Regions from separate parts of the Paenibacillus sp. MDV22-iso6 genome, predicted to be linked through region 2. Evidence: riboswitches for the same ligand, from Rfam matches in the RefSeq annotation. Region 2 holds a riboswitch; the other holds the start of a gene.
The links. Region 2 has a riboswitch for cobalamin ahead of AC4PM4_RS09040 (ABC transporter substrate-binding protein). Riboswitches for the same ligand answer to the same signal wherever they lie in the genome.
Positions count from the first base shown of each region.

Region 1: another riboswitch for cobalamin. It lies ahead of metE (5-methyltetrahydropteroyltriglutamate--homocysteine S-methyltransferase); the one in region 2 lies ahead of AC4PM4_RS09040 (ABC transporter substrate-binding protein).

Region 1 covers NZ_JBZVDZ010000003.1:362,986-379,036, reverse strand. The annotation lists gene AC4PM4_RS10940 (GGDEF domain-containing protein) at 1-561, shown strand, start outside; gene AC4PM4_RS10935 (aldo/keto reductase family protein) at 694-1,632, opposite strand; gene AC4PM4_RS10930 (cellulase family glycosylhydrolase) at 1,836-3,482, opposite strand; gene AC4PM4_RS10925 (LacI family DNA-binding transcriptional regulator) at 3,783-4,796, shown strand; gene AC4PM4_RS10920 (hybrid sensor histidine kinase/response regulator) at 4,844-6,481, opposite strand; gene AC4PM4_RS10915 (anaerobic ribonucleoside triphosphate reductase) at 6,856-8,817, shown strand; gene nrdG (anaerobic ribonucleoside-triphosphate reductase activating protein) at 8,814-9,323, shown strand; cobalamin riboswitch at 9,579-9,776, shown strand; gene metE (5-methyltetrahydropteroyltriglutamate--homocysteine S-methyltransferase) at 9,997-12,345, shown strand; gene AC4PM4_RS10900 (methyl-accepting chemotaxis protein) at 12,710-13,549, shown strand; gene AC4PM4_RS10895 (glycoside hydrolase family 3 C-terminal domain-containing protein) at 13,682-16,051, opposite strand, start outside.
Region 2 covers NZ_JBZVDZ010000002.1:603,913-619,963, reverse strand. The annotation lists gene cobS (adenosylcobinamide-GDP ribazoletransferase) at 1-46, opposite strand, end outside; gene cobU (bifunctional adenosylcobinamide kinase/adenosylcobinamide-phosphate guanylyltransferase) at 43-603, opposite strand; gene cobT (nicotinate-nucleotide--dimethylbenzimidazole phosphoribosyltransferase) at 600-1,730, opposite strand; gene AC4PM4_RS09050 (ABC transporter ATP-binding protein) at 1,778-2,587, opposite strand; gene AC4PM4_RS09045 (FecCD family ABC transporter permease) at 2,596-3,642, opposite strand; gene AC4PM4_RS09040 (ABC transporter substrate-binding protein) at 3,639-4,643, opposite strand; cobalamin riboswitch at 5,038-5,174, opposite strand; gene AC4PM4_RS09035 (histidine phosphatase family protein) at 5,341-5,988, opposite strand; gene cbiB (adenosylcobinamide-phosphate synthase CbiB) at 5,979-6,959, opposite strand; gene AC4PM4_RS09025 (adenosylcobinamide amidohydrolase) at 7,004-7,831, opposite strand; gene cobD (threonine-phosphate decarboxylase CobD) at 7,812-8,960, opposite strand; gene lplA (lipoate--protein ligase) at 9,171-10,172, shown strand; gene AC4PM4_RS09010 (Cof-type HAD-IIB family hydrolase) at 10,406-11,209, shown strand; gene AC4PM4_RS09005 (hypothetical protein) at 11,321-11,644, opposite strand; gene AC4PM4_RS09000 (DMT family transporter) at 11,667-12,605, opposite strand; gene AC4PM4_RS08995 (aminotransferase-like domain-containing protein) at 12,726-14,147, shown strand; gene AC4PM4_RS08990 (ABC-2 transporter permease) at 14,334-14,960, opposite strand; gene AC4PM4_RS08985 (ABC transporter ATP-binding protein) at 14,953-15,819, opposite strand; gene AC4PM4_RS08980 (GntR family transcriptional regulator) at 15,819-16,051, opposite strand, start outside.

The DNA of each region.
Region 1 (16,051 bases), on a different contig from region 2:
TTGTTCCTGCTCGAACGAAAAGCAACCACCGACCATCTTACCAATCTCAGTAATCGCAGACAATTTGAGAAATCACTTGAGTTGGAACTGGAACGGGCTCGTGAGTACAAGCAAAAACTATCCCTGCTGGTCATCGACATCGATCGTTTCAAAAAAGTAAATGACACTTTCGGTCATACTTCAGGTGATGCGGTCCTGAAACAACTCGGACAATTGCTCATTGAGCATGCCCGCTCAGCGGATATCGTCTCTCGAAACGGAGGCGAGGAATTCGCTATACTATTGCTCGATTGTGGTCATCACCAAGCCATGGCCATTGCCGAGTCCATCAGACAATCGGTCGAGAAGTACCATTTTGCGCTGCCTGATGGCAATACGATCCGACTGACCATCTCCATAGGGGTCGCAGTTTTTCCGGATCACTGCGACGACCGGGATGATAACGATTTCTTTGAACAGGCAGACCGTGCATTATATGAAGCCAAGAATACGGGCAGGAACCGCGTATGTGCCATTCCGCTGCGTTCCAGGTCGCTCTCCGTCGGCCAAAGCCCATTCTAATCTCAAACCAAAAAAAGGGATGTCCTCATAGCCTATCAGGCTAGCAGGACATCCCTTTCTTATCTCACCACTTTGCAGCATTCGAATCAACTCGCGTACGGGTAAAAAGCAACCTGTGAGGTTGAGTTCGCCTTAAGCTAAGATTTGTTCGATTTCTTCAACGATGGCAGCATCCAGCTTCACACCGGAAGCGGCAGCGTTCTCTTTCACCTGCTCAGGGCGACTTGCCCCTACAAGCGCACTGGACACGTTATTTTGACGCAGAATCCACGCCAGAGCCAATTGACCAACCTTCAAGTCCAGCTTGTCCGCCACTTCAATCAACTGGCGAACCTTGCCAATCCGGTCAGCATTAATTTTCCCTTCATCCCATCCCAGCTTCGCTGCCCGGCTGTTCTCGGGAATATCGGACACCGAAGTGTATTTCCCGGTCAACAATCCTTGTGCAAGCGGGGAGTAGACGACTTGTCCAATACCTTTGCGCTCACCCAAAGGGATGATTTCACTTTCGATGTAACGGTCAAACATGTTGTATACCGGCTGGTTCACCACGATATGATCCAGCAACAGGCGGTCAGCGGTACCCAGCGCAGCTTCCATCTGTGCCGCGGTCCATTGACTAACACCTACGTAGAGCACCTTGCCCTGACGCACCAGATCGTCAAGTGCTCGCAGTGTCTCTTCAATCGGTGTTTCGGTATGATAGCGATGGCAATAATATATGTCTACATAATCAACACCTAGCCGTTGCAAGCTGGCTTCGCATTGTTCCTTAATATGTTTACGTGATAACCCTTGGTCATTTGGACCGTCACCCATTTTGCCAAAAACCTTGGTTGCAAGGACATAGGAATCGCGGGAATACGCTTTCAACGTCTGCCCCAGCAGTTCTTCTGCTGCACCCCGCTCGTACACATTGGCTGTATCGAAAAAGTTGATGCCTTCATCGAATGCGGCTTCAATTGATTTCACCGCGTTTTCACGTTCCACATATCCTCCGTATGTCAGCCAGCTACCCAGGCTAATCTCGCTTACTTTCAGTCCGCTTCCACCTAATCTACGGTATTCCATTGAATGCACATCCTCCTCTAAATTGATTAATGATGAAGTTCCCTTTCTATTGTATCGTATTCGGCTCGGATTAAAAGGGCTTTGGAGAAGAATTTGGGATATAGATAGGGATGAATATGAAAAGCTCCGCTAAAAGAGCGGAGCCACGACACGCGTCAAATATTACCCAGTCACCACATTTAATGAATGGGTACTAGTTAATCTTAGTTAGCTGTTAAGATAAATTGTTCCCATGCTCCGCCCACAGCGTTACGATTGGCAGACAGCACGCCTCCGTTATTCAGATCCGCACTGACATATTTACCGTTCGCCACGGATTTGAAGGCAACCAATCCCCCAGCCAGATCTTCACGGGTAAACTTCTCCCATGTGGATGGGTACGTGGCCGAGGCGATCAAACGCCCGCCATTATTCAGATCTGCTTGCACATATTTGATGTTGCTCATCGACAGGAAGGATACCGTACCATCCGAATTCTGGATGATTTTGAACCGCTCCCAATGTCCGGCAGTATCCCGATTGGCTACCAGTGCATCTGCACCGCCATTCTCTGCGCTAACAAATGTGCCGTTGGCATTGGCTTTCAGGCTGGACCATGTCTCTGTAAAAGGAGCCGTTCCCGTATGTTTTTTGACCACATTCTGGAACGAAGTATTAGAGGCAAAGTTCGCCGTTGTGAACTTGCTCCATTTGGAAGCAATTGTTGCCGCGCTGTCCGTATTCAGGTTCGGTGCCGGGTTGTTGTTGTTATTGTAATAACCCCAAGTTCCGCCGCCTTTGACCTTATAACTCCAGTTCGTCCATGAAGCATTCAGTGCATTCAGACCAGACAGCCACTTCTCGGTCAGATCATCCTGACCAAACGAGAACTCGCCCGCTAACACCGGAACGTTCCAATTCTTCTGATAGGACGCCATATCCTTCAGCCAGCGATCCATCTCCGAATTGGTCAGATCCCAGTTGTTATAATCCGTGAATTGATAATGGTGCGTCTGATACATCACATTCGTCCAGCCATAAGTCGTTGGTGGTGAAGCTGCCCACCAGTCGAAGAATGCTGCGATGATGATCATGTGATCGGCATCCTTGGCACGGACGGCTTTGTACATCCGGTCATAGAAATCCATCTTTTGCTTGATTTGAGCTGCATTTTCACCCGTTCCCATGGTTACCAGAGGTTCATTGAGCAGGTCGTACGCGGCAACAGTTGGATTACCTTTGTAACGTGTCGCCATCCGTTCCCAGATCTGAATAGTCCAGTTCTGGTATGTAGAATTAGTCCACAGTTGGTTGGAATTCTCCTGACCGCAGGAATGCCATGGACAGGCGGCTCCCGGTGCACCGTGCAGATCGAGAATGACATACAGGTTCCGTTTGCCCGCTTCATCAATCAGCCAATCCAGTTTGCGGAACGTAACCGAATCAGGCTTCATGACACCGCTGGTGTTCATAAAATCCTCCCAATAGATCGGCACACGCACAACGTTCATGCCCCAGTTCTTGATGTTATCCAGATCACCAACCTGAATCCAGTTGTCCTGATATCCATTGATCAGGCTCTGTGCACCCGATTCCCCAAAACGATTCGTCAACGTGCGACGCAGCGTGTATTCATCTACCGCCCCGGAGGGCGTCATCCATTCTTCCTGCAGCAGCCAACCACCCAAATTTGTTCCACGCAGATTTACCACGTTGCCTGTACCCGAACTATTGCGGACAACCGTTCCGTTAGCCTTCAGGAAATCCCCTGATCCAAAAGCCGCACTGGCCTTCGGTGAACCTACGGCCGAAGCCAGCAGTCCCAGCAGCAGACAGCTGCACAATAGCATAATAGTGCTCTTCTTCAACATGTTGACGCCTCCCTTAAATGGTCATATCTTGAGGTATGACTGAACCAGGATGCAGCACTCACGACAGGTAACGGTAATGCTATATAAACAGCGGGTGTACGAGGGGGACAATCCATGGATGTCCGCTATTTATCACAACTGGAGTTAGTGAAATCGATTACATTTTATTGAATATTAAACCCTTTATTCCTCCACTATCCCAATTATTGTTTCAATCGGTTATAACTTGTAATCGTTTTCAATTGGAATTATAATGAATTTGAATTAATTGTCAATCACTTATTTGGAGTTGTGAAGAATATGGATGTCAAAATCATTGATGTAGCTGCCATTGCAGGTGTGTCCCCGGCAACCGTATCGCGGGTCATTAATCAGCACAGCAAAGTAAGCACCAAGACCAAAGATAAGGTGATGCGCGCCATCGAGCAATTGGGATATCACCCCAACGCAGCAGCCAAGAATCTTCGTTCACAGAGAACCATGACAATTGGCGTAATCGTTCCCGATATTAACAACTCCTATTATGCCGAAATTATTAAAGGCATTGAGAACATCGCCTATGCCCGCCATTACAAGGTCATTATATGTGATGCTCATAACCTGAAAGAGAGAGAAGTCGATTATCTTAATTTGCTGCTGGATCGAACCATTGACGGTGTCATCATTATCACGCCCATGCTGGCGGATGAGGAATTATTCCAGCTTGCGGATAAGGGGTATCGCATTGGCATCGTTGGCAAATATATCGAACATGATCAGATCCCGTGTATATATACGGACAACGTGAAATTCTCCCAGGAAGTTGTTCAGCATCTTGTTGAGGCCGGACATCGAAATATCGTTTTCTTAAACGGTTATCCTGAAGCAATTGACAGCTATGAACGGCTAGAAGGTTACTTGAAGGCCCTGCGCAATCATCAGATTCCGTTCCGTCTCGAACTGATCGAGAATGGGAACTTCAATGAGGAAGGTGGGTACGAGGCCATCAAAAGACTGTTTAACAAAGGCCTGTCCTTCTCCGCTGTATATGCGGCTAATGATGAAATGGCGCTAGGTGTATACAAAGCATGTATGGAATACGGGATACGCATCCCTGAGCAATTGGCTATCGTAGGTGTGGACAACAATCGAATCAGCAAATACATTCATCCTACGCTAAGTTCGGTGAACCAGCCCAAGTATACGATGGGGGCCATTCTTATGGAGAAGATGATTGATATGATGAATACAAATGACTATCAGGACAAACGTGTATTTAAAGTCGACTCGGAGCTGCTTGTTCGAGCTTCCTCTTCCTTCAAAATAACAACATAAAGCGCACCCGTAACAGGTGCGCCAGTTTAATATATGTTCACATATTCTTAATGCACAATGATGCTTAACGCATTCAACAAATCAGCCTGCTTCACCGGCTTGGTCAGGACCGCATCGAAGACTTCCGCTTCATGTGGATCGATATGCATGCCATACGGGATCAGAACAATGACCGGTGAATCTGTAACCAAGCGCTTCAGCTTGTGTACAAAATCCACAGCACCACCCTCCAACAGTCCCATATCCACAACGGCCACATCAGGCTTAAAGCCCTTCTGAATCCAGTCGTACGCTTCGGTGGTAACTGAGGTCATATGCACATCCATCTCCCATCTGCGCATCAGGGAAGAGGCCCCTTGCAGAATGTCAGGGTCCTTGGCAAGCAGCACCTTTTTGCCCTTCAGTCGATGCTGAATATTGGCAAGCTGAGGCAGTTCCCAATGTCTGCGGAGCGGCAGGCAGATCTCGAATTCTGTCTCCTTGTCTCCCATGCCATGCACCTGAATACGGCCGTTCATTAGGATGGCAAGATTCTGGCTGACCGCCAAACCGAGATTGGTTCCTACCAGCTTCTGTGTACTTATATTTCCATCCAAATTGTTAAATGATCTAAGCTTATTGTCCGAAGACAACATACGTCCGGTGTACTTCACATGGAGTTGAAGCGTACCTGCCTCCTCTGCATCTCCACCAGCTACGGTTGCCGTAACCAATACCGAACCTGTCCGTGTTGAATCTAGAGCATACTGAATGACATGGGCCAATAGTTGCCCGATCTTGATCTCATCCCCGACAAAAACCTGGGACACATTCAGATCAAGGTTCAATCCCAGCTCAATGTTCTTGCTCAGCGCCAGTCCCGCATAGAGATAAACGGTATTCTCAATCGTGGCTACCAGATCAAATGGATCATCGTGTACAACCGTTTTGCCTGCGTCATTGACGTTAAAACTCATCATATTATTCAGCAGGGAGAGCAGTATGTTACCGCTGGTTTCAATCATATTCACATATTCTGCCTGCTCGTCCGACATATCTGGTGTACGCATCAGATCCGTTAATCCCAGAATGCCGTTCAGCGGATTACGTATTTCGTGGCTCATCAGCGACAGCATCTGCGTCTTGGTCATTGCCTCAGACTCCGCACGTTCCTTCTCTGCCTGCAACTGCTCTTGTAGTTGCTCCGAATCACTCAGCTTCTGTTCCTGAACTTGCAGCGTATCTTCCAGATCCACAACATATCCGAGAAAAACGGCCATGGCTTGCAGTGTTTTCATATCCGTTTCACTGATCACATAATCAGGGTCATCCATCAGACAGATCGTGCCGAACGTTTCCCCGGATCTCCGCATAATGGGAATCCCCACAAAGAAACGATTGCCCAGTCCGCTTGTTACGTCCATTGATTTCGTAAGGGGATGTTCACATGTATCCGTGATGATCAGACTGCTGCCCTTATCTCTTAAGACCAAGCTGCAATATGACGCTTCAAATGGAAGTTCACTACCTTTGGCGATCAACTCTTCCTCGCGGTTAAAAGCTTCCATAATAACATTCGTCACGCCATCATTCGTGGCAACGAAAATGGTGTTCACCTTTAATATACCGCTTAATACATCTACAATATGGGATGCGGCTTCCTGTATATTTTCATAGAAGCCCCTTGTAATGCCTAACGTTCCCATGATTCACCCCTCTTGTTTTAGCTGCACTTCAAATCCGTATCCCACAGTATGATTCAATCGATTAACGAGGGATCAAATGTTCCAAAACAGCTGTCACAAACTATTCATATATGAAGTTTTCTATCCTTTTTTCAAGCATCGTCAACTGAACTTGCACGGTAAATAGAAATTATACGCTTACCCTCCAGCTTTGAAAACATTTATCATTCAGGGCTATAAATCATGACAGTCGATCAGCCTCTCCCATGTGATCATTATCACACCTAAATAACAATATATAGTTTATAAATGGATAAAGAAACTCTACATGTAGTGTTCAATGAATGGACATTATCCCTATACAATTTCAATTTCATTATTTAGGAGGAACTGATATGAACATGCTTGAGTATGCCTCTCCACCGGCATCTGATCTTCTATCTGACCTGGGAAGACGAATTATTGGTGCTGAAGATGCCGATACGCTGAGGGAGAATGCCAATCTGAACGGAGACTCGTTCAGCGGCAAGATGAGCAGGCTCGGTTCGGAGACCGCCAAGTGGCATGCTCTGCGTCATGTGTTGCCTAAGGAGCTCGCTCTAGCTGTGGAGAACGGCGATCTGTATGTACACGATCTGGATCAGTATGCCCTTGGGACGACCAACTGTATCTTTATTCCGTTTGACCGACTGCTGGCCTCCGGATTCAATACCGGCAACGGTTCGGTTCGTACACCACAGACAATCATGTCTGCCATGGCACTGGTGGCCATTATTTTTCAATCCCAGCAAAACAGCCAGTACGGCGGTGTATCCGCCAATAAAATCGACTGGGATCTCGCACCTTATGTGAAGCGTTCGTTCCGTAAGCATTATCGGAAGGGGCAACGGCTGTTTGGGGAGATTTCCCCAATTGAGGATGAGCAACTGCATCTGGATAGCGATGAAGCAAAGGAGAAGTGTCCTCGAGCCTTCGCCTTTGCCTGTGAAGAAACGGAACTGGAGACCGAACAGGCTGCCGAATCTCTGATCCATAATCTGAACACCATGAGCAGTCGTGCTGGGGGACAGATTCCGTTCACTTCGCTGAACTACGGGCTGTGCACTTCAGCCGAAGGTCGGCTCGTGTCCCGGTCGTTGCTGGAAGCAACCATTCGGGGACTGGGTAACGGAGAAACGCCCGTGTTCCCACAACATATTTTCCAGTGCAAGCAAGGAATTAATCAATCTGAGGGAGATCCGAATTACGACTTGTTCCGGCTTGCTGTGACCTGCTCCTCACGGCGCATGTATCCGAATTTTGTCAATGTGGATGCTTCCTTCAACCTTCCCTATTATCAACCGGAAGATCCCGATACGATCATTGCGACGATGGGATGCCGGACACGCACACTGGCTGATCGCTTCGGACGCAATCGTCAGAGCGGCAAAGGCAATCTGTCCTTTAACACCATCAATCTGGTCAAGCTCGGCATTCGATATGGGATCTGCCAGGGAGCAAGAGCCATCGCTGACCGGGCTGGCTTCTATACGGCGCTGGAATCCGTCATGCACAATGCTACGGATGGACTGCTGCACCGGTATCGAATTCAGACGAATCAGCCTGCCAAAGCATCGGACTTCATGATGCGGGAAGGAGTATGGGAAGGCGGTGAACAATTGGCTCCAAATGAACCAGTGGCTGACCTGTTGAAACATGGTACGTTATCCCTTGGTTTTATCGGACTTGCTGAATGTATGACCGCTCTATATGGCCGTCACCATGGACAAGATCTCCATGTACATCATGAAGCCTTGAATATCATTCGTACGATGAGAGAGTTCTGCGACCGGATGAGTGAGCAGCATAACCTGAACATCACCTTGTTCGCTACGCCCGCCGAGGGACTGTCCGGCAAATTCACCAAGATTGATCGTGAGCGATACGGCAGCATCGCGGGGGTCAACGACCGGGAATACTACACCAATTCATTTCACATTCCGGTCTATCATTCCCTTCCTGCCTATCGCAAGATTGAATTGGAAGCTCCCTTCCACTCACTATGTAATGCCGGAGCGATCTCTTATGTCGAACTCGACGGGAACGTAAGGGCCAATACCGCCGCTTTCCAACGAATCGTGCAATACGCGCTGGCCCAGGACATCGGGTATTTCTCCATTAATCATCCGATTGACCGTTGTCCGTCCTGTGGTTATGAGGGCGTTATTGGAGATGTATGTCCCGGATGTGAGGCTCATGAAACCCACGTGCATTTCCAGCGGCTGCGCCGGGTGACGGGATATCTGACCGGTGACTATAAAGTGCGCTTCAATGGAGCGAAGCAGGCCGAAGTGAGAGACCGGGTGAAACATCGGTGAATCTGTATGGATACATTCCGGAATCGGTGAATGAGGGGCCTGGCCTGCGTGCCGTGTTGTTCATCAGCGGATGCCGTCATGCCTGTCCGGGCTGCTTTAGCCCCGGCTCATGGAACTTCCGTGCAGGCGAACCTTTTACGGAGGAGCGGCAGCAGCAGATTTTGCATGAGGTAACCTCGCATCCCTTGCTGGAAGGGGTAACGTTATGCGGAGGTGATCCTTTTTTCTCTGCGGCAGAATGCGCATCCTGGGTTCGGCAGCTTCGGGCTGCACGACCTGATCTGACTGTATGGGCATACACGGGGTTTGTGTATGAGGAATTGATTACAGACCCGTCACGGGCGGAGTTATCCCAGCTATGCGACGTCATTATCGATGGGCCTTATATCGCAGCTGAACGTGATGTGTCTCTTCCTTTTCGTGGCAGTCGTAATCAGCGCATCGTTAATGTGGGTGCAACAATGGCAGGCCGGACAATCGTTACCATGCAGTTAGATGCATGGTAACGATTTTTTTATTTGAGGGGGATCAAGCACAGCGTGGGCGATGATATGGTTCATTTTAAGGAGTCAAATCTGCCAATATATCTAGGATTCATAGAGCAAATTTTATTTCCGATCGGATTAATGATATATGTTGCAAGCCCTTAGGTTATCGTCTATGATTGGTAGCATAAGAGCAAGTATACGACGATTGCATCATGATACAATCTATCATCTATGCTTGGTCGCCAATTTCATAGCCAGAGATGTGTACGCACATTTCTGCACACGGAAACAGGTGCCTACCGCGCTACATGCGTGGTCAGGCTTAAAAGGGAAGCACGGTGTAAATCCGTCGCGGTCCCGCCACTGTATACGGGGAGTCTGTGCATATAATCCACTGGTGTAACCACCGGGAAGGAATGCATATGACCATGATCCGCAAGCCAGGAGACCTGCCTGTTTCGACAGCATCGCATGACCTACGGAAGATAGGAAGGTGTTAGAGCAACCGCTACAACTACTTATAGCAGGTGTTCTTTCCCATTCTATCTTTGTGCACAGTCGTCATTCATGATGCCTGTTTCTCGGGGTATGGAATCGGAAGGAATGCCTTTTTTTGATGCTTTCAAAAGAAACACACCACAATAGCTTCAACTTGATGAGTTTACCTATTATAAATGAGGAGGAATTTTACATGTCGCAATCACAGCAACAACAGCCACAAGTACTGACAGGCAACCTTGGTTACCCCCGTATCGGTGCGGGACGCGAATGGAAAAAAGCACTGGAGTCCTTCTGGGCTGGCCGAATCGATGAATCTACGCTTCATCAGGAGCTGACCACACTTCGGTTGCAGGATCTGAAGAAACAGCAGGCACAGCAGCTCGATCTGATTCCTGTGGGCGACTTCTCCTACTATGATCATATTCTTGACGTATCTGCGATGTTTGGCGTCGTTCCTGAGCGCTTTAACCATGCAGGCGGACCGGTATCCGTTTCTACTTATTACGCCATGGCCCGGGGTAATGATCAGGCAACAGCCTGTGAGATGACCAAGTGGCTGAACACCAACTATCACTACATCGTTCCTGAGATTAATAATGATACTGCATTTGCATTGCTTGAAAATAAACCCCTTGCCGCCTATCGCGAAGCGAAGCAAGAGCTTGGGCTGGAAGGTAAACCGGTCGTAGTCGGTCCGTACTCGTATGTACGTTTCGCCAAAGGCTATGACGCGGAACGCTTCGCAGAGATCGTCACACGCCTCGTTCCCGTATACGCCCAGCTTCTGTCTGAGCTTCAAGCAGAAGGCGTACAGTGGGTACAGATCGACGAGCCTGCTCTGACGCTGGCTGCCTCTTCCGAAGATGAAGCCTTGCTGCAACAGGTGTATACTTCCTTGGCACAAGCTGCACCAGAATTGAAGCTGCTGCTTCAAACGTACTTCGAATCAGTGGAAGCTTATCCGGTCGTGACAGCACTGCCTGTTGCCGGAATCGGCCTGGACCTGGTCCACGGCTATGAAGGCAACCTCGCCAGCCTGCGGGAGCATGGCTTCCCGCAGGATAAATGGTTGGGCGCCGGTGTCATCGACGGGCGCAACATCTGGCGTGCCGATCTCGCAGAGACGGCGAAGCTGCTGGAGCAGGTGGCTGAATTCGCAGCCGAAGGCAAGCTGATCATTCAGCCTTCCTGCAGCCTGTTGCATGTACCGGTTACTGCCGCTCAGGAGAGCGCGCTTGATCCGGTACTGCGCAATGCCCTGGCCTTTGCCGACGAGAAGCTGGAGGAAATAGCGACGCTCGGCACGTTGTTGTCCGGCGGTGCGAAGCAGGCGGACCAAGCAGCGGCTTTGGCTGAAGCCAGCCGCCGCGCCCAGGCAAGCACCGAAGCGGTGCGCCTGCTGAGCGAGTCCGAATCACGGACACGCCTGAGTGGTGCGCCTGCAGGGGTGCATGCTGATGAGCAGCTGCTTCGCAACGCGTCATTCCATGAGCGACGCGAATTGCAGCAGCAAAAATGGTCGCTCCCGCTGCTGCCAACAACAACCATTGGCAGCTTCCCGCAAACGGCAGACGTGCGCAAAGCACGTGCACTCTTCCGTAAAGGGGAATGGAATGCGGAGCAATATGATGCCTATGTACGTGAACAGATCCAAGAATGGATTACTATCCAGGAGGAAATTGGTCTGGATGTGCTGGTACACGGTGAGTTCGAACGTACCGATATGGTCGAGTTTTTCGGTGAGAAGCTGACCGGATTCGCCTTCACCAAAAATGGCTGGGTACAATCTTACGGCTCACGCTGCGTGAAGCCACCTGTAATCTACGGAGATGTACTGTTCAATGAACCGATGACGGTGAAAGAAACGGCCTATGCCCAGACACTGACCAGCAAACCGGTGAAAGGCATGCTCACAGGTCCGGTAACGATCCTGAACTGGTCCTTTGTCCGCTCGGATATTCCACGCAGTGAAGTATCCTACCAAATTGCTCGCGCCATTCGCGACGAGGTTGAAGCGCTCGAGCAAGCAGGCATTGAGATGATTCAGGTCGATGAGCCAGCTCTGCGTGAAGGACTTCCGCTCAAACGGAGCAAGTGGGATGAGTACCTGCAATGGGCCGTGGAATCCTTCCGTTTAGCTACTGCTACCGTAAAACCAACAACGCAGGTGCATACCCATATGTGCTACTGCGAGTTCGATGATATTATTGAAGCCATCAGCGACCTGGATGCAGATGTGATCTCGATCGAAACATCCCGTAGCCATGGGGAACTGGTAGGCAGCTTCGAGCAGAATACGTATGACAAAGGCATCGGACTCGGTGTATACGATATCCACAGTCCGCGTGTTCCAGGCAAGGACGAGATGTTGAATATGATTGAGCGTGCACTTCAAGTGCTGCCAGCAGATCTGTTCTGGGTAAACCCTGACTGCGGACTGAAAACACGTGGTAAAGCGGAAGTTGTAGATGCATTGAGCATCATGGTGGATGCTGCTCGTACAGCAAGAGAACGGGTAACCGCTGATTCTTCAATCTAAACAAAGCTTGAGAATGCAAATAAAAGCCTCCGAATTCCTTCGGAGGCTTTTTTCATTTACTATCATTCTATTTGTTTATCTGGCAATGTCTTTTTTATCCGACTTAACGAATCTCGAAATGGCTGACACGTACTCCTGCGTCATTTCAACGTGTCCTGCCAGTTACCGTCCGGTACACCCGGAACAACCATGCAGAAGCTAAAAGTATTTGAAACTGCAGCTAACTCTTCTAAAGGATCATATATTATCATTTCTCTCTATTTTATTCCTTATTGCATGACGATATATGATATAGGCAGTTATTAAATAACAATTTAAAACAATCGTTTATCAGATCAGAAAATTGAGGAGATGGACCTTTCCAATGGATATGATTCAATCACTAATCGCATGTATGCCCTTTTTTCGGGATACGATTCGCCAAGATGTAACCCTTTCCATTATTGACCGGGAGAAATTCCTGTATTTTTCCGCAGGAGAGTCGTTAAAACAACTAGAGTTCAAAGCAGGTGATCCACTGCTCGAGCCTAATCGTGATTTTGCCGATCTGAAAGGTGGTACGGACAAACAATTTGATCATTACCCGAAGGAGTTATTTGGAGTGCCGTTTGATGTCGCCTACCTTCCGATCAAAAATGAACAGGGCGAGGTCATCGCTATATTCAACCTGCTCTATAGTATGGATGATCAGGATCAGCTGCAGCAGCTCATGAATGCTACCGAAAACCTGACCAACCAGTTGATTGACAGCGTTCAGCACGTAGCTGCACATTCGGAGGAGCTGAGCGCCACCACCGAAGAAATTCGCAACAACTCCAAACAAGCTGTACAGAAATCAGGCAACGTGACTCAGGTCGCCAGCTTCATCCGTGAAATCTCGGAACAAACGAATCTGCTCGGCCTGAATGCCGCCATCGAAGCTGCTCGTGTCGGTGAAGCAGGTGCAGGATTTGGCGTCGTCGCCAAGGAAATCCGCAAGCTGTCCGTAGATACAAAGGAAGCGACCACGCGTATTGAAGAGTCCCTCCTCTCCGTCCGCCAATCCATTCAGGGGATGGAGAATGAACTTGGGGAGATTACCGCGAGTTCTCAGGAGCAAGCGGAACTGGTTAACAATTTTATGAGCACGATTGAGCAGTTGAATGCAACGAACCAACAATTGAAACAATTTGTGCACAAACTGATTACATTTGACGGAAAGTAAAAAGGAAAAAGAAACTCCTAACCCACTCAACCAAATGCACAAACAAAATCCTCCGAATCTCTTCGGAGGATTTTTCATTTACTATCATTCCATTTTGGTCATGGTCATCTTGCTAATGTTATTCTATCCGACTTAATGAATCTCGAAATGGCTGACACGTACTCCTGAGGACAACATGAGGTATACATCCTGTTGACCTGATACACCTTTCAGGTCTGCCTTAACCGTGGACCACTGCTGTGCCTTACCCTGTGCCAGCTCCACGCGTCCTGCCAGTGTACCGTCAGGTGCGCCCAGTCGAATTTCCAATACCGCATCTGCCTGCTCTGATGATACACGAGCTTCAAGCGCTGCTGCATTGCTTCCCAGATCTGCATCCTTGAAGGCAATCCAGCCTTGTTCACCAATCACACGGACAGAGGCTCCGCCTTCTTTGCTCTCATCCAGATCCACACCGAAGTATGCATCGTAATTTTCGGCGCGAGTAGCCACACCCAAATTACGTGAAGGAATAGTCTCCCCTTGTACCGTCAGGTCAGCAACAAGCTGAACATCAGCAGAAGATTTGCCCACCATAATGGAGTAGGTACCGCTTTCGACCACATAGCGATCACGGGTTACATCCCAGATCGCCAGTTCCTGAACTGGCAGTGTGAAGCTGACTTTCACTGTAGCCCCAGCTTCAATATGAAGACGACGGAAACCTTTTAACGTTTTGAGTGGACGTTTAACACGGGACTGCCCGGCACGCACATACAACTGCACAACCTCATCACTGGCGATCGTTCCTGTATTCGTCACATCCACATGCACAGTAATGGTCTCTTCGACTCCAGCTTGGGCCGGGTTCAGCTCCAAATTACTGTATTTAAACGATGCATACGTTAATCCATGTCCGAATGGATATAGTACATCACCTTCAAAATACTGATACGTACGTCCGGATTGAATGATATCGTAGTCTCTGATATCGGTCAGCTGATCTGCCGATTGCACCCACGTCATATTCAGGCGGCCTGCTGGTGCATAATCGCCATACAATACGTCAGCCACAGCGTTCCCCAACTCTTGTCCTGCATGGGATGTATACAATACAGCCGGAATGTTCTCCTGCACCCAGTTGGACGTGAACGGGTAACTTCCCACGATAACTACAACGGTATTTGGATTCGCTGCATAAACGGCTTCAACCAGACGCTGCTGGGATTCAGCCAGGTCCAGACTTGGGCGGTCGATCTCTTCTTTACCATTCACAAGTGGATTGTTGCCGACAAATACAATCGCTGTCTCCGCTTCCTTCGCGGCCGCTACCGCTTCCTCCAACCCATTCACCACAATATCCTTTTTGAACGTTTCCGTAGCACCGAAAGATTTCAACTCTTCGGATACCGCAAACGCATCGTTTCCATTATTGGGTGCCGTTACTGTTTTACCGTTCCAAGTCGTCAGCCCCACGCTTCCGTCCTGTTGTGGCAACAGATGGAATACTTCCTTCACAAACCAGCCATATACTTCATCCGCCGATGCCGTAACCGTTTCTTCATCCGTCGTCAGGTATTTCCCATTACTGTCTGCCTTCAACGTGTAACTGCCAAAGCCCCAGTCACTCACTTTAAATGTCTCAGCATTCCCTGAAGCAATGATGGATGATTTCTCATCCTCAGCCAATCCGACAGCCTTACCGCTTGCCACTGAAGTCAATGTAATGCGGTCATTGCCATCCTTGAATGCAACCTTGTCGCCGCCTACTTTGCCACTGATCGCTTCAAGCGGGGATACGCTATATGGCATGGTGCCTGCATACCAGTCACGATAGACTGTTCCGCCCAGTTGGCCAATCACGGCCACTTTGCCGGATTTTGTTTTATCCAGTGGAAGCGTGCCTTGATCATTTTTAAGCAATACAACTTGTTCTCTCGCTGCTCTCAGTGAAAGGGCCTTCGCCTTCTCCGTCATCATCGCTTCTTCACCAATCGAAGCATATGGATTGCCCTCAGCCGGATCAAATTCACCTAGACGGAAACGCACACGGAACGTATTGAACAACGCCAGATCGATGTCTTCCATTGTGAGTGTACCTTGCTCCAGCCCTTCACGCAGCGCCTGCTTCGACAGATCCGCATCATCGGTAATACTGTCAATTCCGGCTTTGACGGACTCCACTGTTCCTGGTGTGTGAGAATCATAGTATTTATGATCGTTCTTGATCCCCATGACATCCCCTGCATCACTCACGATGAAGCCATCCATGCCCCATTCGCCCTTCACAATCTCGTTTACAAACGGATGCAGCAATGCCGGTGTACCATTAATAGAGTTGTACGCGGTCATCATTGATTGTGCGCCGCCCTCTTTGAACGGTTTCTCGAACGCTTTCAGATAATATTCACGCATGTTGCGCGGATCAATACTTGATGAACCACTGCCACGATCCACTTCATTATTGTTTGCAAGGAAATGCTTCAACGTAGCAACCGCCTTGTAATACTTCGGATGGTCGCC
Region 2 (16,051 bases):
AAGCGGCCGCAGCCGCATGTTTTTGTTCAAGATCGCCTTTACTCATAAACGATACTCCCTGCTTTTCAGCTCAATCGCAATGCCCACTGTCACCAGAAACACTTCGCGGCAAACCGCGGCAATCCGCTGATTGAGAATGCCCGCCAGATCCCGATATCTTCTGCCCAGCGCATACTCCGGCACAATACCGTCCCCTACTTCATTGGTGACAAGCACGAGCAGACCCGGGTACGACTGGATGGCCGCTACCAGCGCATCCATATGATCGTACAGCACCTGCACCGGTTCATGTTCATGCGCTAACAGCACATTGCTGAGCCACAGTGTCAGACAATCGACCAGAACGGTCGGTGCAGACGTACCTGTATGGGACTCTCCCATTCGTGTAATTAACTCAGGCAATGCCAGCGGTTCCTCCACCGTATGCCATAGATATCCTGCTTCATCCCGCTGGCTCTGATGCAGGCGTATACGCTCGCGCATCTCGTCATCATAAGCTTGAGCCGTAGCGACATACCAAGCCTCAGAGGATCGCTGCATACAGAGACGCTCGGCAAACGAACTTTTGCCACTTCGCGCCCCGCCTGTCACGAGTACACTCATGATGATACCTCTCCTTGTACAGAGGAATCAGCAGAAGCTGATGAAGACTCCGTAGGTTGAGTCTCGTTCGTGCCACCAGATACACCCGCACTTGCAAATGTCGCCATCTCGTTCAAAATGCGGCATGACGCATCAATCAGATGAAGACTAAGCACGCCTCCGGTACCTTCACCCAGTCGCATGTCCAGATCCAGCATGGGCTTCAGGCCCAGTTCACGCAGCAACGCTGCATGTCCACTTTCATGCGATGTGTGGGAAGCAATCATGTATTCTGCGCTGAGCGGAGCAAGATGACTCGCAATCAACGCGGCAGCGGTGGAGATAAATCCATCCACGACAACCGGGCATCCGTTTGCAGCAGCAGCAAGAATCACGCCTGTCAGTCCGGCAATCTCCAGTCCGCCCACTTTGCACAGTACATCGAGTGCATCGTCTGCATTCGGAGCATTCACGCTGAGGGCTTGGCTGACTACTGCGGCTTTGCGCTGCAAACCGATATCATCTACGCCTGTTCCCCGGCCAACCGCTGAAGCAGGTGCTGTTCCGGTTAATGCACACATCACCGCAGCGCTAGCAGTTGTATTCCCGATCCCCATCTCTCCGGTCACAAACAACTGCGTTCCCTTCGCAACCTCGGTGGAGACCACTTCAGCTCCTGCAAGAATGGCCTCAATCGCTTCGCCCCGGGTCATTGCAGCACCCTTCGCCATGTTGGCTGTTCCTTTGCGGACTTTGCGGGAGACCAGGTCTGGATGATCCAGATCCGCATTCACCCCGATATCCACACAGATCACATGAGCTCCAGCGTGGCGCGCAAGCACATTGACAGCCGCTCCCCCTGCTAGGAAATTCAGGACCATCTGCGGCGTTACCTCAGCAGGAAAAGCACTAATCCCTTCTTCAACCACCCCATGATCCGCAGCCATAACGATGACAGCTCTTCGATCAAAGCAAGGCCGAGCCTCACCGGTGATTCCCGCCAGACGAATAACCAGCTGTTCAAGCTTGCCCAGACTGCCGGGTGGCTTCGTCAATGCATCCACATGTGCGGAAGCTTCAGCCGCAACTGCCTCATGTGGACCCACGATCCGACCCATTAACTGTTCCAACACCTGTTCATTATTCATACAGCCAGCACTTCCTTTATCAAAATATGGGGTTTCCCCCGGTTCATTCATTTCTTCTCTCGTCTTAGCAAAAGCTGTGGCAATCCATTGTCGGGATGATTCACCATGGCCGGGCTCACCCGGAAGATCTCCCGGATGTTCTCTTCCGTCATCAACGAATGGGGTGTGCCACTGCCTACACAAGTCCCGTCACGCAGCGCCAGAATATGATCGCAAAATTGTGCGGCCAGGTTCAGATCATGCAGCACCGCCACAATCGTAATATGATTTTTTTGACGCCACGCTGATAATAACTCCATGAATTGCAATTGATATTTGATATCGAGAAAGGTGGTTGGCTCGTCAAGCAATAATAGCCTGGGTTCCTGAGCCATGACTTTGGCAAGCGCAACCCGCTGCCGTTGTCCGCCACTCAGTGCATCCAAAGGTCGTTCGGCCATGTCACTCAGACCCAACTCCTCTAACACCTTATCAACTACTGCTGCTCCATCCGACGTTTCTTTGCCAAGCCAGTTCTGATAAGGGTAACGTCCCATCTCGACAACATCTCTTACGGGATAAGAGATGGCCGGCAGACCATCCTGCTGCAAGACCGCAATCATACGTGACAAATCTTTACGGGTGTATGAGGAAATGTCGCGTCCATCAATCTGTATGCTGCCTGCGTTCGGCTGTTCGGTTCCGGCAAGTAGCTGAATCAGGGTCGATTTGCCACTGCCGTTTGGACCAACAACGCCCCACCATTCACCCTCTTTGACTTTCCAGTCCACTGCATGCAGAGCCCGATGGTTACCATACATTTTACCAGCTTCCGTGACCTCTATCATCGGCCGGCTCTCGGTAAGGTCTGTTTTCATGAATGTGCTCATGGCATCATCCCCTTCCGCAGCTTTTTGTTCCGGTGTAGCAGATACGCGAAGAATGGCGCTCCAACGAAAGCCGTAACCACACCCAGCGGAATTTCGGTTGGGGCCAGCAATGAGCGTGCAATCGTATCTGCCCAGACCATGAAGATGGCTCCCCCAATCGCGGACAAAGGCACCAGCAATCGATAATCAGGTCCGACGATGAGCCGAAGAATATGCGGAATGACCAATCCGACGAAGCCAATCACGCCCGATACGGAGACAGCGCCTGCCGTAAGCAGCGTACCCACAGCTAACACCGACAGCTTCAATCCATCCACCTTAACCCCGATATGAGCAGCCTGTCGTTCCCCCAAGGCAAGCACATTCAACGAACGCGCACGGCTCCAGAGGAAAATCAGCCCCAGCACAAAATACGGGAAAAGGATGGCCGTATACGACCACCCACGCAGTGCCAGACTTCCCATCGTCCAGTATATAATTTCATTGATTGTCTGCTTCGACATGGTCGACAGGAAGGAGACTACGGCTCCCAGGAAACTTTGCATGACCACGCCAGCCAGAATGAGGCTGTGTGTCGGTATTTTGCGTCCCTCACGAGCGAGGGCCAGCACAAACCACAATGTAACTACTCCCGTCAGAAACGCGACCAGTGGCAGAGTCCAGATCCCAATCAGTGCATACTGCAATCCGAAAAAAATCAGAAAAGCCGCACCTACCGATGCACCGGACGATACGCCCAGGGTAAACGGATCAGCCAGAGGGTTACGAAGAACCCCCTGGAATCCAGTTCCGGCAATCGCCAGCGATGCACCTACAAGCACGGCAAGCAGTACACGTGGGAATCTGACCTTCCATATAATCTGTTCTGCTGCTGTATTCCAGTCAGGAACAATCCAGTCGCCCAGCCAGGGGATGCGATGAAGCAAGATGCCCGCAATGTCCCGGACAGGCAGGGCAACCGAACCGATGCCCGTGCAGATGAGCACGGTTAACACAAGCAGCACAATTCCGGCCGTTCCGTACACTGCCAGCTTTTTACTCATTTGAACAGATCAGGGTAGATCGCTTTGGCTACTTCTTTCAGACCTTGGGTTACCCGTGGTCCCGGACGGCTCAACAGGTTGGCATCCAGACCGATGACTGCATCGTTTTTCACAGCCGTGATTTGATCCCATCCGCTGCGTGCTTTGATGATTTGATCCAATGTTTTGGAATTTTCATCAATGACATCGTTCGCATATAGAATGACGTCCGGGTTAGAAGCAATAATGTTCTCTTCATTAATCTGATTCCAGCCAGTCAAGTCGGAAGCTACGTTGTTTCCTCCGGCAAGTGTGATCAATTCATCCATGAATTCGCCTTTACCCACAGTCCAGCCTGGAGAGAATTCAACGTATACTTTTTTCTTTTCTTCTGGTTTAACTGCCTTCACAGCTTCAGTTACATCAGCCACATCTTTTTTCATCTGGGTGATGATCTCCTGTGCTTTTTCCTGATGATCCGTGATTTTACCAAAAGTTTCAATGTTATTCATCACATCATCCACTGATTTAGGATCTGTTTTGAAAATGGTAATGCCCAGATCGCGCAGTTTCTTCACCGACTCTTTGCTCATCGAGATACCTGTAAATACGATGTCAGCTTCAGCTGCAATGATCGACTCTTCATTAGGCTTTGTTATGCCGCCCATTTTTGGTTTCTTTGTTGCTGCTTCCGGATAATCGTCATAGTCGGATACCCCTACGATCTGCTCGTCCAATCCGAGTGCGAACAGGGATTCCGTTTCAGCCGGAGATACGGATACGATTTTGGCTGGTGCTTTGTCAAAGGTAAATGATTCACCCGTAGCATCTGTAACCGTGAGTGGATATTGTGTTTTGAGATCTGTTTTCGCCTGTTCCTGGGATTGCTCCTGTGCAGGTTGCGAGGTTCCTGTACCCTCGTTCGTTGTTGTTGTACCACATCCGGCCAACGTCAGTGCCAGCATCGCTGCGCTCAGCAGTGACGCTACGCCTTTCCATGTCTTGAAATTCATTGTGTTCATTCTCCCCTTCTCTATCCATTCTAATGAGTAGTGCTCCTGTCCCAAATCCGCTTGAATTTGTGTTCCTATATAAGATGAACCAATAAAACTTTACACTAGGCCACTACGATTGCAGTACCATCTTCCGATCGCTGTTATTCCCAGATTTTTTTGATCCCCTTTTTGAAAAGGGAAAAATCCGGTTATAAAGGCGAACACTTCGTTTCTTCAGATTGGTTCTGCACTCTTCGTTCTCGTGTAATATTCGGTTCATCTTATATGAAAAAATAAAATCCCTAATCCTTGGGTCAGGATCAGGGATGACGTCTCGCATGTGGCGATCTGCGCATGATCAGCTTGGCGCTGTATATGCACAGAGAACTGCCCGAAACGCTGTCCTTTCCTCGAAGGAACACCGGTTTATACGTCCAGGGCAGGTAACCTGACTTACAGGAATTCATCCTGATTTACAGTGGCGGGACCGTGCCGGATTTACACCGGCTTCCCTATTTCACCCGTTTGCCGTTCATCGCCTTATATAAAAGCATGAAACATTACTGCATGCACTCGGGACCCATGGTCGCTAATATTGTTTAACCATTCAAGTGAGCATCCTGCATCGTTGGAAGGGCTTGTTGAGCCTCCATCCGATGATGCACTTGCTAAGTCACACTTCTGTTGTGATTATAGGTTATATTGTACATCCTTACAACCCGATTTACGGAAAAGTCAATCTGGTTCCAACCCAGCTATCCCCATCGCCAGCCAGCCGGATCTTTATCGCTTGTCCTGGTACTACCTGCGTATCCCAGAAATCTTGATTCGGAATGAGACGTGACACAATATAACGAATAACACCGCCATGCGTAATCACGGCTACTTTTGGCACGTTTATGCTGCGAGAGTGCAGTATTGGTGAAAAGGACATCAGACACTCTTCCATAAATGAATCAATCCGCGCTGCAAATGCTGTCCAAGGCTCGCCACTCGGTGGCGTTACCTCATGCGGCGCATCGATCCAGTCTCGGTACTGCGAATTGTCCTTGAGCTGATCGTAGGTCAACCCCTCCCACTGACCAAAGTCGATCTCCCTTAGTCGGGCATCAAGCTTGGCCTGTCCCATTTGGGACGATGCAATGTGTGAAAGTGTCTGCTGACAACGCAGCATATCACTGCAATACAAGGCGTCGCATGTGATATCGCTACACTGCTCACGCAGCGAAGATAGCTCCTGCTTTGCCTCAGGCAACAGTCCGATGTCAGTATGCCCAAGATACCTTTTTTCCAAGTTCCACGCCGTTGTACCATGACGTATCAAAATAATCTCACGGCTTTGCATGCCACCATGTCCAGCTTCTATCTCCATAACAGTGCACCTCCAGCAGACCATATCCCGAAGGTGACCAACCAACATAATAAAACAAAAGAACCTGCCGACCAGAACATAAGCCGTGTTGTTCGTACAATATCTTCTGCTTCCATCCGTCTTGTAGGCTCGCCCATATATGCGCGAAATGAAGCAACGCCGTGATATACGTTATGTCCACCAAGTCTTATGCCCAGCGCTCCGGCCACCGCCGACTCGGGAAAACCGCTATTTGGGCTTGGGTGCAGTCGTGCATCCCGGGACACCATGTGTGCTGCCCCTCTGGCATCCAGCTTCATGAACCAAGCTCCTATAATTAACAGCAAGGCGGTAAGCCGCGCGGGAATCCAGTTGGCCCAATCATCTAGACGGGCAGACGCCCAACCGAGATGCAGATATTTTTCATTTTTATAACCTACCATCGAATCCAGTGTATTCACCGCTCGATAGGCCATGGCAAGTGGTGCACCACCAATCAGGGCATAGAACAGTGGAGAGACGATGGCATCCACGATATTCTCCGCCACAGTCTCTACCGTCCCACGCACAACCTCCGGTTCATCCAGATGAGCCGTATCACGTCCTACAATCATACCCAGTGAACGTCTCGCCGCAGGCCAATCTTGTTGACTCAGATGGCGGTAAACTTCCATACCTGCATCCTTCAAACCTTTCGAGGCAATGGTGGTTGCGATTAACACCACTTCTGCCACAACCGCAACAGCGGGATGAATAAGACCCAGCACATAGATCAATCCCCAAGTCAGTGCAAAAGAACCGCCTGCAATCAAAAGGGGAAATAATACGCCCGCTCTTTTGAGAGCCTGGTTCGAGTCCACCCGCGATCTTATCGCCCGCTCCAGTGCAGAGATGGCCTTTCCCATGCCAATCACCGGATGAGGAATCCAGCGTGGATCTCCGATGCAGCGATCCAATATGTATGCTCCTACAATAATCCAGGCTCCAGCCATTCCCGTCCAGATCGGCCAAGAAGCCCATTGAATCAGCAGAGATGTCATTGCTTGTTATTCCTCTCTTTCCACTCCTGCGCGGCTTGCAGGCTTTCCGTTATCGTGTCATACACCAGCCTGCCGATCGCTGCACCCATGACCGTAGCCGTCCCGGCGTAACTGATGAGCGGTTTATTTACTTCAGCCTGACTTACCGCGAGTACGATGGCATCCGTTGTTGTTCCGGTTGCAGTCAGACCATTCTCTGAATCCGCCACACCGAAATCAGCTAGCGCAGCGGCCTTCGCCTCTACCGCAGTCTGAATGGCATTCACCATCGCTCCAGCAGTCATACGCCCATTCATCCACAACATGATATTGATCGTACCGGGAGTATAGGTTGAAGCCGAAACCTTCCCAATTTTCTGGGACACCGTCCCATTGCTCATCTCATTCCCCGCAGCATCGAACACGGTTCTTGCAGAACCTGCCCGTGCAGCATTGGATACCCCTGCTGTAGTGCAGCAAAGTAATCCGAACTCATCACTTTCGTATTCCTGAATCGCTGTGTGCTCCAATCGAACCGCAGTCAGAAGACCGGCACATTGATCCTGTGGCTCTTGCCATTCACTCAACAGATCAGCAATATCACGAGGTGGATCATCACAGCGATAATGTCTGTCGACATAGATGTTGAATATACGATCAATTTCAATCATACCGCCCCCATACACGGCACTGGAAAGGGCTGTTACAGCAGAAGGACTGGACGCTTTAATATGCCGCTCATGTGCGGAGACGTGTAATCCAGGCCACACAGAAGATCTGTATTCGTTCTGGTCCTTTTGGTCCTTTTGTAAATGGGAGTAATAATTATAGAATGGCAGTGCCATCGCTTTGTCCCCCTGCCTCTAATCCGGTTGTCGGATTAGACGTAATTACATTTCCTATCGTTTCCAGCAAACGTCCGTTAGCCTCCGCGTCCTTGACCGCAAAACGTACATGTCGTTCCCCAAGTCCGGGATACATTGCGCAGCTTCGGATCAGTATACCGCGTTCACCGAGGGCAGCCTGGATGGACGTCGCTGTCCACGGCTCTGGCAGAGCTACCAGTATAAAGTTCGCTTCCCCTCGCGTCACCTTACATCCCAAAGCCTTCAGGCCTTCCGTTAATCTCTCCCGCTCGTGTGACACCAGTGCTAATGTCTCCTGTTCAAAATTATCCCCGCTGCGTAAACAGGCTTCACCTGCGATCAGTGCCAGCCCGTTCACACTCCAGGTGACCTGTTTCTCTGTCATGGCACGAATCAGTTCGGGACGACCCATCGCATAACCCAGACGCAGGCCTGGAATCGCATAAAACTTGGTCATGGACCGAATGATGATCACTTGCGGATACTCTTTCAAGCTGGACGCCAGCGATTGCCGCTGTGATTCAGCAATAAAATCGATAAATGCCTCATCGACAACCAATATCGTGCCTGTTGTCTCTGCTTTACGAGCAAGCCGTTGCAGAACGTCCACCGGATACTGTACCCCATTAGGATTGTTGGGCTGTCCAAGGAAGAGCAGGTTCACCTGCTCCATCAGCTTCTCAATATCTTCCGGTTCTGCTCGCCAGTCCAGCTCTTCCCGTCCTTGAACATGGTGGACTTCTGCTCCAAATTGTCTGGATAATGCACTGTACTCTGAAAAACCGGGCTCTACCGTACCTACTCTACGCGGCGCGAGTCCAAGTAAGATTAGAGCCATGCTTTCTGCCGCCCCGTTACCCACAGATATGTGATCTGGGGTTAAACCCAGTCGGTCACTAAGCAACATTTTGAACGCCCGATGACCCGGATCGGGGTAACGAAGTACCGTATGCAATCCTTGCTCAAGAGCCTCCAGCACTTCCCGAGGTGGACCCAGAGGATTAATGTTTGCGCTAAAATCGAGGAAATCCGCAGGATTCCCTCCAAAACGTGCCGCGGCGGTCTCCACATCACCACCATGCCCGAAAACTTCAATTAAACCGGTCATCCTGTCCGTCATCCTTTCTGCATGTCCTTTTTATTATGGATGTCGTGGCAGGCAGGGGTCAATCCTGATTTGGCTATTCAAGCCCTTTGCGGCTTCAATTTCTTTGTGTCCTTTCGACAATTCGTTTACAATAGAGAAGGAATTTCGATTCCGTAAGCATCACTACATAAGGGATATACATCCCTCACATACATTAATGGAGGAATGACCATGCTGTTTGTTGATAACCAGGGCATTACAGATCCTTCTGTAAACCTCGCCATTGAGGAATACATTCTGAAGCATCTGCCGATGGATGACAGTTATTTGCTGTTTTACATCAACCGCCCGTCCATTATTATCGGAAAACACCAGAATACCATTGAAGAGATCAATATTGAGTATGTTCAGGATAACGGTGTTCAAGTCGTACGTCGTCTTTCGGGAGGCGGAGCCGTTTATCACGATCTGGGCAACCTCAATTTCAGCTTTATTACCAAGGATGACGGACAATCCTTCCATAACTTCCGCAAATTCACGCAGCCTGTGGTGGAAGCCCTGCAAGAGCTTGGCGTTAATGCCGAACTGACGGGACGTAACGATCTGCAAGTCGGAGAGAAGAAAATTTCGGGCAACGCCCAATTCTCTACGCGTGGCCGTATGTTCAGTCACGGCACATTGATGTTCAACCTGAACCTCGACCACGTACAGGCTTCACTCAACGTTAATCCGGAGAAGTTCAAATCCAAGAGCACCAAATCCGTACGTTCTCGTGTAGCGAATATTCGTGATCTGATTGACAGCAATCTGACCATTGAACAATTCCGGGACGAGCTGTTGCGCCACATTTTCCGTATGGAGCCACAAGACGTTCCTCAATATGAACTCACAGAGAAAGACTGGGACAAAATCAACGAAATCTCTGCTGAACGTTATAACAATTGGGACTGGAACTACGGGCTTTCCCCGGAAAGCAATGTGAAGCATACACGTAAATTCCCTGTCGGCATCATTGATCTGCGCATGAATATCAAAGATGGACGGATTGAAGATATCAAAATCTTTGGTGATTTCTTCGGCGTAGGCGATGTGGCGGATATCGAAGATATGCTGCGTGGCAAGCGTTACGAGGAATCTGAGGTGCGTACTGCACTTAAGGGTCTGGATGTAAAACATTACTTCGGAAACCTGGAGCTGGAGGACTTTATTGGCCTCATTTTCCTGGAGGAGTAAGCAATTTAGATGTATATAGATGTTTTGAACTAACTATGATCACTGAAACGGAGAGGACAGAAAAAACCTGTAAAAGCGAAGCGTTCACCTTTATCACCGGATTTCCCCCTTATAAGAGGGATCAAAAAATCTGGGGATAACAGTGATTGGAAGGTTATTCTGTCATCGTAGTGCTTGTGTGAGTTTATTTAGTTCAATTAAATAGATACAGATAAAAAAGGAGAGAAACACAGATGACCTACAAATTAATCGCAATTGACATTGATGATACCCTGATCAACGATAACAAGGAAGTAACGCCTGCAACACAGACTGCCCTGGAACAAGCGGTAGCTCATGGTGTCGTTGTAACACTGGCAACCGGACGTGCCTATGCTTCTGCACAAGCACTCGCTCGCCAAACGAAGCTAAACGTGCCAATCATTACGTATCAAGGCGCTTTGGTGAAAAACTTGCTGGACGAAAAAGTACTCTACGAACGCTACGTTCCACAGGACGCTTCCCGCAAATTGTACGACTACTGCCTGGAGCATAATCTGCACCTGCAAACGTACATTGACGACAAACTTTTCGCCCGTGAAGAAAACGACAAGCTGCGTGACTACGCCAAACTGAATGGCACTCAGTACCACATCGAACCGGATTTCATCAAAGTGATCGAGCAAAAAACACCGAAACTGCTCATCATCGATGAGCCGGATTACTTGGATGAGGTTGCGGTTGCCCTGCGCGAACTGCTCGGATCAGAAGTACACATCACCAAGTCCAAGCCATACTTCCTTGAAATTATGCACCGCGAAGGAACAAAAGGCCATGCTCTAACCTTCCTGGCAGAACACTTCGGTCACCAATTGAGCGAGTGCATTGCCATCGGGGATTCCTGGAATGACCATGAGATGCTGGAAGTTGCTGGTCTTGGTGTAGCGATGGGAAATGCGATCCCTGCTCTGAAAGAGCTGGCAGATTACATTACCGCGAGCAATAACGAAGACGGCGTGAAGCAAGTGATTGAGAAGTTTGTACTGAACGCAGAGTAAGCTTTTAAGAGGTCGAATCCATATAAAACATGTTATTTCAAGATACAATGAAACAGCCCTGCACGGTGATGAATCGCTTGTGCAGGGCTGTTTCTGTAATAAAACTGTTAATTATTCTATTTTGCCATACTTCTCGTCAAATTCACGATTCCGCTCACTGATCTCCTTCATTACTCTCCCTTTGGATAAATCGGCCAATGGCCTAGGAAGCAGGAGTGTTACTCCTATAATGAATAAAAGAATGGCCAAGATAAGTCCAATGATGCCACCCGTTTCAAAAGTGGCTTGCAGATAACGGCCCCATTGATTGAACCAGATCGTTACGTCCGGTAAATGAATAATGGTCCCAATATGGATCATGCCATAGAGCACGATTCCCGCAAACAATAAAACAGCACCGATCCCCTGTCTATTTAAATGGATTACTCGCCTCATTCCTGCGTAAAATATATATTCCCTATTTCACCATGGATTTGGAAGTCTGACCCAATGAAGTTGTACGTTTTCCCTTTTTAAGCCACCCCATCACTTTCTCATTCATCGCCAGCAAACCTGAAACGATCAGCGCAACGCCCAACCAGGTAATCCAGCTTACATGCTCATTGTAGAGAACCGCCCCAAGCCCGACCGCAATCGGAGGGGAAATGTATAACCAGGTCGCTGGGAATAACGGGTTGGTACGAGACATGATCCAGTAGAACAAGCTGTGCCCGACCATCGAACCGATTACCGTCAGATAGATCAGGGATGATACCGTCGGCATCCAATCCAGTCCAGTTGTGCTCCACGATTCGGTCACCGCCGAAAGCGCAGATAACAGTACACCTCCGTACATCATTTGCACCGCATTGATCGCTACAGGATTAGCCTCCTTAAACTGGTTAATGACCTTTTTGGAGTACAACGCACCTGCCGAGTAACAGACTTCACCCACCAATACGGCAATACAGCCCCAAAGCCACAGGGAACTACCACCAATCGATACACCCGGCAACACGACGAGGATAACTCCAGCAAAACCGATCAGGCAGCCCGCAATCATGCGTGCAGACGTTTTTTGACGCAACAGCGCTGTCTGCATCACCATAATCATCAGTGGACCTGTTGCTGACAGAATCGCGCCAACACCCGAGCTCACATATTGCTCAGCCCAATACAAAGTCGCAAAGGTCCCGAACGTGAGTCCCGCACCCGTCAAGAGCATCTCTTTCCGCCATAATAAAGACAAGTTCACTTTCCCTTTCATCCACATCCATGCAAACATTAGAGCACCTGCAATGATAAAGCGTAGTCCGGCCGACAGAAAAGGCGGCATGCCTGCCTCCACGCCAATTTTAATCGCTAGAAACGTTGTTCCAAAAATAAGACACATTACGGTAAATGCTACTGCAACCATGCTAGCCCCTCCTTCATCTGTTCTCCATCATATAGCACTGTCCACAGAACAGAATGAATAAAACAGAACAGTTAGTTCCCGTTTGCTGTTACAATGGAGTTCAAAAGGAGCGTGAGCCGGGTGGGCAAAGCCATGTTGATGACAGATAACAGCCTGAAACTATATGAGCAAGTGGTACATTATCTGGTTGTACGGATCGAAGCCGGAGAGTGGAAAGAGCATGAGAAGCTGCCGTCCGTGCGGAGCCTGTCCGAGCTGCTCGGTGTACATCGCCTCACCGTTTTTAAGGCCTATCAGGAATTAAAGGAACGGGGGAACGTTTACGTCAAGGATAAGTCCGGTTATTATGTCAGCCCTGCTGACCCTTCTCCCGTGACAGATCAGGCCGATGACCCGGCAGTCTCTGCCTGGTTGCATTGGGATTCACTTGCCCGCGTGCAATCCCTTGAGGCGGAATACCAATTTTCCAAATCATTGATCGACCCCGCCCTGCTGCCAAACCGATATTGGGGAGAATTAATGCGGGATTTGCTGGATTTATATCCCCGTCTGCTTGGGACGTATTCCACGATTCAAGGAGATCTGGAGCTGCGTAGTGCCTTGGCAAGCCATCTGACGACGAGAGAACGTTTCTACATCTCGGCTGATGAAGTGCTGATCACTTCCGGGGCACAGCAAGCCATTGATGTGATCTCCCGCAGTCTCGTCAGACCCGGTGACCGTGTGCTCATGGAGAGGCCAACGTATGGCCCTGCGATGGAAATTTTCCGCAAACAAGGTGCCAAGTTAATTTTTACGGATATTCATCCTCATGGCTACGATCTGGAACAGATTGAACGCCTGATGAAGCAGGAAAAGCCGAGAGTATTTTATATGACGCCGACCTTCCAAAACCCTACGGGCATCAATATTCCGACCGAGCAGCGCAAACAGCTACCTGAACTGGCAGAACAGTACGGATGTTTTCTGGTGGAAGACGACAGCACCTATGATATCTATTTCAAGGAAAAGCCTCCCGCGCCAATCTTCACATACGATACTACAGGTCATACACTCTATATTCGCAGCTATAGCAAATATGTCGTGCCGGGTCTGAGGATTGCCGCCATTATGTGCCGTCCCCGGTTCATGCCAGGATTACAAGCCGTAAAAGCACTGACAGATAACGGATCACCTCTGCTGAACCAGAAGCTTTTCCTCCGTTATTTCCAGTCCCCACGCATGCACCAGCACTTGTCCAAGCTGCGTACCGCCATTCAACTGCGGATGGAAGTAATGGAACAGTGCCTTCAACAAACCAATTGGACGTGGACTCGTCCTGAGGGTGGACTCAACATCTGGGCGGAGCTTCCGGAAGGTGTAGATACGGGGCGCTTGCTTCACCGATGCATGGAGCATTCCGTCGCTTTTGTGCCGGGAACGGTATTCGATCCTTCCGATGCGAACGCCAGTCGCAAGCTGCGTCTCTCCTTCTCCTATGCTCACGAGCAGCAAATCCGAGAAGGCATGAGCAGACTCATTGCGTTGGCTGAAAATACGTGATGATACGTTTGCAAAATCTGCATTTGCAGATTAACGATAGCTTGTCTGGCAGGTCACAAATTTTAAATCTTCTGTAACACAAAAAGTCGCCGTTTGGCGACTTTACTTTTTGGGCTGCTGTTCTGCTGTTCTCGACTGGCAAAGTAAGTTTTAAAGTTTTTTTATTGAAATTCTTCTTCATCCATCCTATAGATCTTTCCTTGCAAACAGTCGGACCGTTACAAAATAGGAGACAATGAACAACAGAAGAATGCAAACTGAAACAAAAACATAAACCGAAGCACGACCCATTCCGTTCTCGCCTGCCATATATAAGAGCGAGGCGACAGGTTGCGCTAAAATAATAAGAACGATCATGAAAACCGTATTAATTATTCCCGCTCCCTTTTTACTAAGGGCGTAAAAAAGAGGCATATAGATCGAAATTAAAACCAGCACCATTCCAATCGAAATCAGGATGTCCAGTACCGAAAAGTCGGGCTTGTTCAGTTCGGGAAAAAGAAAGTTAACCAGCCAGTGAGCGCCTGACGAAGCGAAAACTCCAAAAAGCGTATAGAGAACGGCAGACAGATACTTTGCTTGCACAATGTTTCTGCGACTAAGCGGGAGCGTGACAAGAAATTTATGATTATGGTTTTTGATATCAATCATGGTTGCAAGCATAATCGAGCCAAAAGCGGTATAGATCCCTACAAAATACATCGACATTTCCACTGTCGGGATAAATGCGACACTGAATACAACAAAATAAAAAAGGATGGACCATAGCGAGCTTTTCAAAGCGATATAATCTTTGCGAAGCAAGTTAAGCATGATGCTTTTCCCCCTTGGCCGTAAAATAGATAAGGTCTTCGAGGGAGGGTCTATGTAAAAGAGCATAATTGCCAAATAATCGTTCTGCCTCCGCCTTGTTATCTGCCAAGCCTTCAAAACCAACCGCTGTCTCACGGATTCCGACGAATTGTCCTCGCGTGTCCGCATCAAGCAGCTTCATGTCCCCCTTTACTATCGTGTACCTTTCAAGCACATCATCCTTTGCTTCATTAAACACAATCTTTCCTTTATTAATGAATGTAATATAATCTGCTATACGCTCCAAATCCGTCGTGATATGAGTCGAGAAAATAATGGATCGAGTTTCGTCCTGTATCATATCCGCAAGCAGGTCAAGCAGTTCTCTCCGAAACACAGGATCAAGCCCGGATGTAGGCTCATCCATGATGAGTAGCTCAGCATCGTGAGATAAAGCGATAGCCAGTGAAAATTTTATTTTCATGCCTTTGGACAGTTCTTCAATCTTCTTTTTGGGAGACAATTCGAATTGCTCCAGGTAGTTGTTAAATTGCTTTTCATCCCATTTCTTATAAAAAGGAGCAATCATGCTTTTCATTTCACGGATCGTAAGATGCTCATAATAGAAACATTCATCTGAAACAATACCAATGCGTTCTTTAACGTTAACTTCCTGAGCAGGCATCTCTTTTCCCAATGTTTTGATGCTCCCAGAGTCCGGATGAATCAAGCCGGTGATCAGGTTGATCAGTGTGCTTTTCCCCGCTCCATTCGGGCCGATAAGTCCGGTAATATAACCTTGTTTTACATCCAAAGTGATCTGATCCAGCTTGAATAAGGGGTACGTTTTGGATAGGTTGCGCAACTCAATTGCGTTCATCATGCTTCTTCCTCCTCAACTAGCAACGTAAAATGCTTAACTACATCTTGAACACTCATGCCCAGTTCCTTGCTCTCACGAAGGATATCGAGCATTTTATCTTCGATTCGTTTCAGCCGCTGTTCCCGAATAAACTCCTGATTGGCCCCGGAAACAAAGGAGCCTTTGCCTACGACAGAATCAATCAGTTTCTCTTTCTCAAGTTCTTCATAGACACGTTTGGTAGTAATTA